DNA from 2 places in the Paenibacillus sp. JNUCC32 genome. Region 2 is predicted to be linked to the other one. Evidence: a T-box and tRNA genes for the amino acid it is inferred to sense, from the RefSeq annotation. Region 2 holds a T-box; the other holds one or more tRNA genes.
The links. The T-box of region 2 lies ahead of JNUCC32_RS17925 (arginine--tRNA ligase). A T-box ahead of a tRNA ligase gene usually reads a tRNA of that ligase, here a tRNA-Arg.
Positions count from the first base shown of each region.

Region 1: it encodes a tRNA-Arg, which carries the amino acid that the T-box ahead of JNUCC32_RS17925 (arginine--tRNA ligase) is inferred to sense. The anticodon was not compared.

Region 1 covers NZ_CP062260.1:5,471,566-5,474,977, forward strand. The annotation lists gene gap (type I glyceraldehyde-3-phosphate dehydrogenase) at 1-201, opposite strand, end outside; gene JNUCC32_RS24075 (sugar-binding transcriptional regulator) at 302-1,345, opposite strand; tRNA gene JNUCC32_RS24080 (tRNA-Arg) at 1,603-1,677, shown strand; gene clpP (ATP-dependent Clp endopeptidase proteolytic subunit ClpP) at 1,840-2,436, shown strand; gene JNUCC32_RS24090 (PdaC/SigV domain-containing protein) at 2,921-3,412, opposite strand, start outside.
Region 2 covers NZ_CP062260.1:3,974,709-3,978,120, forward strand. The annotation lists gene JNUCC32_RS17915 (EamA family transporter) at 1-416, shown strand, start outside; gene JNUCC32_RS17920 (class I SAM-dependent methyltransferase) at 561-1,325, shown strand; T-box leader at 1,384-1,608, shown strand; gene JNUCC32_RS17925 (arginine--tRNA ligase) at 1,667-3,412, shown strand, end outside.

The DNA.
Region 1 (3,412 bases), 1.5 Mb from region 2:
GTTTACAACGAGTGCGCCTTCTTTAGCTTCAACAGTTGCATTCAGTCTGCCGTGAGTGGTGTCATATTTCAAAAGGTGTGCCAGCGTTTTTACGTCCGTCAAATCGTTGATTGCCACGATTTCAACTTCGCTGTTGTTCAGCGCAGCGCGGAATACGTTACGTCCAATACGTCCAAAACCGTTAATACCTACTTTAACCATGAGTAGTTCCCTCCATATTTGTAAAATTTATATATTCAAGATTGGCCGTTAAGCCAATCAAGACAACAAAAAATGAAAAATCTGTTGTACGCCCGCGGACTCAGATGCCGGCGTCAATTTCCTTCTCGACTTCCAATGCTGCGGCTTCATCCGTAACGAGAATGTCCTCGTGTCCGAATTTCAGCACCGCGTGAATCGCTTTGCCCTTGCCTTGCCCTCCAGCAATGCCGATGATGGTCTCCGTCCGCATAATATCCTCAAGCCGGAGTCCAAGGGTAAGCATTTTGTGGACAACTTCGCCATCTTCACTGAAATAATAGCCGAAGGATTCCGCGATCGCGCCATCTGCCTGTAAGTTCCGGATAGAGCCTTCATCCAGCTTCCGCCGTCTGGCCATCTCCATGGCATCCCCGATGCCGTGAATAATGACGCGGCTGCGCCTGATCACATCCACGATCTCCTGGATGTGCTGATCCTGAACCAACGATTGATAAGCATCCTCGCTGAGCAGATCCGGAACATGAAGCAATCGGTACTCAGCCCCAACGCGCTTAGCCATTTTGGAAGCGATGGTGTTCGCTTGAATCTCCATGCTCTCCCCGAGGCCGCCACGCGCCGGCACAAACCAAGTGCTTGTCAACGGTTCGCCGCCAGGCAAAGAGGACATCTGCTCTGCCACTTCGGCGAGCGTGGAGCCGCCTGTTACGGCAATCGTATCTCCATCCTGGACAAAGTTAAGCAGCGTTCTTGCTCCGGCCCGGCCAAGCTCACGTTTGACTTCCGGAGATGACTCGCTGTCACCGGGAATAATGACCACTTTACGAAGCCCGTAAGCCTGACGAATCTTCTCTTCCAGTTCAACCAGTCCGAACAACTCATTCATGACCGGTTCCAACTCCTCCAGCAAGCATATCCCTGAGCCGCTGATCCGCATGCCGAGCGTTTCAATCTCGATCAGCCCTTGCGCTTTCAGAAGATCAGTCTCTGCTCTGAGAACACGCTCGGTCATCGATAACGATGAAGCCAGTGTTCTTCGGCCAACAATTCCGGACAACTTGATCTGATGAAGGATGGTATACCTTCGTTTAAGAGTGTCCATCAGATCCGGCAGAAGTTGCTCTTGTATTTCTAATAGGTTACGCATGCATTCCACTCCTGCAAACTTCGTCTCGGCTCTCCTACCTGGTCGTAAAATGTCCCAGTTAAACTTTTTAAGTCCCACCCTTATTCTAACCAATAATCATGCCGGTTGCAAGTGTCCGAAAGTATATTTCTCTACCCCAGGCATTCTTATACATTATGGCCAACTACCGGCTCGTCTATATAATAGGAACAAAGTTTTGTCCGCTATTGTATTTTTGAAATAGATGCGGTATAATCAACTTCGTTGCTGATTTTTGTGCGCCCGTGGTCCAATGGATATGACGTAGGCCTCCGGAGCCTGAGATCGAGGTTCGATTCCTCGCGGGCGCGCCATTATAACATTTATTCTCTATACTGATTACCCTAAAGTGCCCATAACGGCTCTTTTTTTTACTCAATAGTTTGACTTTCTTTGACTTTTTGATTTAAATTGTTTATCATGTGGGTAATACGGTAACAGTATTTATATGAGGTACTTAAGAGGAGGTTTTCCACGTGAGTTTTATACCTATGGTCGTTGAACAAAGCAACCGCGGTGAGCGGGCGTACGACATCTATTCCAGATTGCTGAAAGACCGCATTATCTTCCTCGGCTCCGACGTAAATGACGTGGTCGCCAATTCCATCATTGCCCAAATGCTGTTCTTGTCGGCTGAGGATCCCGAGAAGGATATTCATCTTTACATCAACAGCCCTGGCGGTTCCATTACCGCAGGTATGGCGATATTCGATACGATGCAGTTCATCAAGCCGGACGTCTCGACGATCTGTGTCGGCATGGCTGCTTCCATGGGCGCATTCCTGCTTAACGCAGGCGCCAAAGGCAAACGCTACGGTCTCCCTAACAGCGAGATCATGATTCACCAGCCGCTCGGCGGCGCACAGGGTCAAGCCACGGATATTGAAATCCGTGCCCGCCGCATTCTCAAAATGCGCGACAAGCTGAACCGCATCCTGTCCGAACGCACCGGCCAACCGCTGGAGCGCATCGAGAAGGACACGGATCGCGACTACTTCATGACGGCTGACGAAGCCAAAGAGTATGGCCTGATCGATCAAGTACTGGAAAACACACCGCCGCAAGGTTTATAAAAGAAATGAAGTAAAGGGCAGGCGCCGTTATCCGGTGCCTGCCTTTTCTTATCCTCTGGATTCATCGAAAACTTCGAATACTAAATAGTGAGAGTATCCCCTTCGGTCGCTGTTGAAATCGGGAAACATGAATGATTAAATAAGGAGGTTTCCCGATTCCAAAGGCGAACGCGTTGCTCCTCCAAGGATACTCTCACTTCGGTACGATTTTTTCAATAAAACATAAAGACGGTAAGGCCATCCCCCTCCTAAAAGGCCTGTCTTAACTTGAGGGGAGGGGAAAAAGGGTACGCCTATGGTGAGATACACAAAAAATCCCCTTGATCATAGGGCGCAGGAGTATATGCTCCACGCTCAATTGATCAGGGGATTTATCGCAACGGGTTTCAGCACAGTGTTACATCAGGACAGCATCATGTATCTAAACAAGCTATAGTATGAAATTTAGTGATTACAGTTTACACAAACCGCCTATGATATACTCTTACTTCCACTCTTTCAGCTTCAGCTCAAACTCAGGAAATCCATAGGCATAGGCGGTGTATTCATAAAGCTGGAAGTACAGCACCGCCGCGTTATCCTTCACATAGAAGTCGGCATCGGCAGGCACTCCCTCAAAACCGCCGAGGTAACCTCCCTCTTTCTTCATCTTGCTCAGCACAAGGTTGTTCAGCTTCTGCTTGTTCTTGCCCTGCATGTTGATGAAATCGCCCAGCTTCATTTGCTTGCCGTCCTTCAAGGAGAACGTGAAGCTTTTACGGAAGGTCATGCCATGGGCACCGCCGGTGTACGAATAATCATACGCCGTAATGCTCAGGATGTCGTTCTGGTTGTAATGGACCACGAAGTCACCGCTGAATTCGTAAGGGAAACTGGATTCCGACGGCGGGAATTCCTCGGCGTTTCCTTCCGCGCCGGTGATTACGCCGGACGCATTTTCTTTCAACACTTTGTTGATTTCGGCTTGGACCTCCGC
Region 2 (3,412 bases):
TTGTATACGCATTGCTGTCGGCAGTCACGGCTGCACTTGTGGCCATTTTCGGAAAAATAGGCCTGCAGAACATCGATGCCAATTCGGCAACGGCCATTCGCTCCGTCATTATGGCCCTGTTTCTGCTGGGGGTCGTAGCGGTTCAGGGGAAATTCTCGGAGCTCGGAGAAATTCTGGTTCAGAAAAAGGCACTCAGCTTTATTGTGCTCAGCGGCATCGCGGGCGCGTTGTCCTGGCTGTTTTATTTTCTGGCGTTAAAATACGGCAAAGTATCGCAGGTAGGTCCTATCGATAAATTGAGCGTGGTTATTGCCGTGATCCTGGCCTTTGTGTTTCTGGGTGAGAAGATCTCCTGGATTAACGCAGCCGGCGTTGCACTCATTGCCGTTGGCGCGCTTCTTGTTGCCGTTAAATAGTCCTCTGCATAAAACCGCTGACAAAGCGGCTTTTTGTCCTCCCTCTTATTAGTTAAACCTATCAATGTTATCGAATTTATATATTTCTAATTATAAGCCGATCATGTCACAATGAGGATAAATCATGCGTGGAGGGGTGTTGTTATGTCAGAGCAAGTATGGAAACCTTACGATTACGATCGACAGCTATCGTTTGTATCTGCTTATGGAAAAGGAGCTGCAGAGCTGCTGGCGCCTCAACCCGGAGAACGGATTCTCGATCTGGGCTGCGGAACCGGCGACTTGACTCATGAAATATCCAAATCGGGCGCACATGTAACCGGCATGGATTATTCCAGCGAGATGATTGAGCGGGCCAAAAGCAAATATCCTGGACTTCCGTTTCTGACCGGGGATGGCGAGAACTTCGAAACCGAAACGCCATACGATGCCGTCTTCTCAAACGCGGCCCTGCACTGGATGAAGGATGCTGAAGGCGTGGTACGCTCCGTACATGGAGCCCTTAAGCCCGGCGGCCGATTCGTTGCCGAGTTCGGAGGCAAAGGGAATATTGACGGCATCTACCAAGCCTTGAAAACCGTGTTCGCCGATCATTATGGAATCGATGCGGACGCCCGGAATCCGTGGTATTTTCCTAGTCTTGGGCAGTATGCCAGCCTGCTTGAAGCCCAAGGGTTCCGCGTGCATCTCGCCCATCATTTCGACCGTCCCACGCGATTATCCGAAGGCAAGGACGGCATAAAGCATTGGCTGCTGCATTTTGGCGATTGCTTTTTTGCCGGATTCTCGGCTGAATCGAAGGAAGAAGCGATCGCTCGCATCAGCCTAGCTGCTCAATCGACGCTATGGCAAGAGGATGCTTTCTACGCGGATTACCGGCGCCTGCGAGTATTTGCAGAAAAGATTTAGCCATTGGGGGGTTGCTTTTCTAAATAGAATGGTTATAATATGAAAAAACTTGAGAATATTATTTTCGTTGATTGGGAGAGTAACTGCACTGACTTTAGTCCAAGCGAGCCGGGAGGGTGGAAACCGGTACAAAGTCGGCCGTGAAGCGGACCCAGGAGATGGCCTTCCGAAGCAACATGCTGTAGGGAGCCCCGGCTTACGCCGTTATCGTATGAAGGTGGTTAGACCCTTGCGGGGTTTAACAACAAGAGTGGTACCGCGAGCACAAGTCCTCGTCTCTTTTGGAGATGAGGGCTTTTTTGGTTTTCCGAGTCGTTTTATTTTTTAAAGGGGGATTTACCGTGTTAAGTCATAAGATTATTTCGAGCCTTCAACAAGCCGTGAACCAGGTCTGCGAAGCTTACGGCACCAAACTGCCGGAGTCCACTCCGATCCGGATCGAGCAGCCTGCCAGCATGGAGCATGGGGATTACGCAACCAACGTTGCGATGCAGCTTGCGAAGGTGCTCCGCAAGGCTCCCCTGCAAATCGCCGAGCTGATCCAAGCCGAGCTGGAGCAGGACGCATCCTACAAACAGCTCGTCCGCTCGACTGAGATTGTCGCTCCGGGCTTTATGAATCTGCGCATCGATTGGGAGTATTGGGCGAGCCACCATTTTGAACTCCCCCCGGCAGCTAACGAAAAGATCGTCATTGAGCACACGTCCATCAACCCGAATAAGTCCGCCCATATCGGGCATCTTCGAAATTCCTGTATCGGAGATACGCTCGTGAGATTGATGAGGAAGCTGGGTTACGAGGTCGAGGTGCATAATTATATCGACGACCTGGGCAATCAGCTGGCGGATACGGTGGTCGGCTTGCTCCACACGCCGCTGACGAAGGAGCATGCCCGGTTCGGCGATTACTGCTGGGACGTGTATTCAAGCACCAATAAAGCCTACGAAAGGGAGCCGGGGCTGGTTCAGCATCGGACCGAGGTTCTGCACGCACTGGAAGAGGGCAATCAGAACCTTTCCTGGATTGGACTGCTTGTTGCCGAGCGAATCGTTAAGGAGCATCTTGAGGAGATGAAGCAGTTCGGCATTGAATACGATCTGCTTGTATGGGAGAGCAGCATTGTTAGGGAGGGATTCTGGGCGTCCGCGTTCGAGCTGTTGAAGAATACCCCGCTTTTCCATCAGGAAACCGAGGGTAAACTTGCAGGCTGCTGGGTGCTCAAGCAATCAGGAACCGAAGCCGGAGACGAGGCGGAGTCGGACCACAGCATCGATAAAGTGCTGGTGCGCTCCAATGGCATCCTGACTTACACCGCCAAGGACATCGCCTACCACTTGTGGAAATACGGCGTGCTTTCCAATGATTTTGTATATAAAAAATTCACCGACGAGGTTTGGACGACGAGCTCGCACGGCGAGGAGCGTTCTTACGGCAAAGCGGACATGGTCATCAACGTCATTGATTACAGGCAGCAGTACCCGCAGGCGATGGTGAAGCAGGCTTTGGAAGGCCTGGGCTTCCAACAAGAGGCTGAGAAGCTGCGCCATGTCAGTTACGGCGTCGTCTCGTTAAGCCCTTCCGCTGCAGCAGATCTCGGCATCGATACTTCCGACGGTAAGGCATCCTATGCGATGTCCGGACGTCAGGGAATCGGGATCAAAATCACCGAGCTTATTCATCAAGTAGCCAAGGTCATCGAGGACACCCGATCCGATAAAAACGGTTTGTCCAGCCATGCGATCGCAACCGCCTCCATCCGTTACTACCTGCTTCGCTTTGCACTGCAAACCGAGGTGGTGTTCGATCTGAAGCAGGCCACTGAAATATCGGGGAATACGGGGGTGTATTTGCTCTATTCCTACGCGCGTGCACTCAGCGTGCTTAATAAGGCTCAAGAAGCCGAGGTTACGCCGTCTGTGCCTGCCCGGTTCCCTGCCATGGAAAAAGCGGAACATGCGCTGCTGCGGCATATCAGCACCTGGCATGATACCTTATATGCCGCCGGACGGGATCTATCTCCTAGTGCCATTTGCAACTTCACCTATGAGCTGTGCTCCCTGTTCAACAATTTTTACTCGGCATGCCCG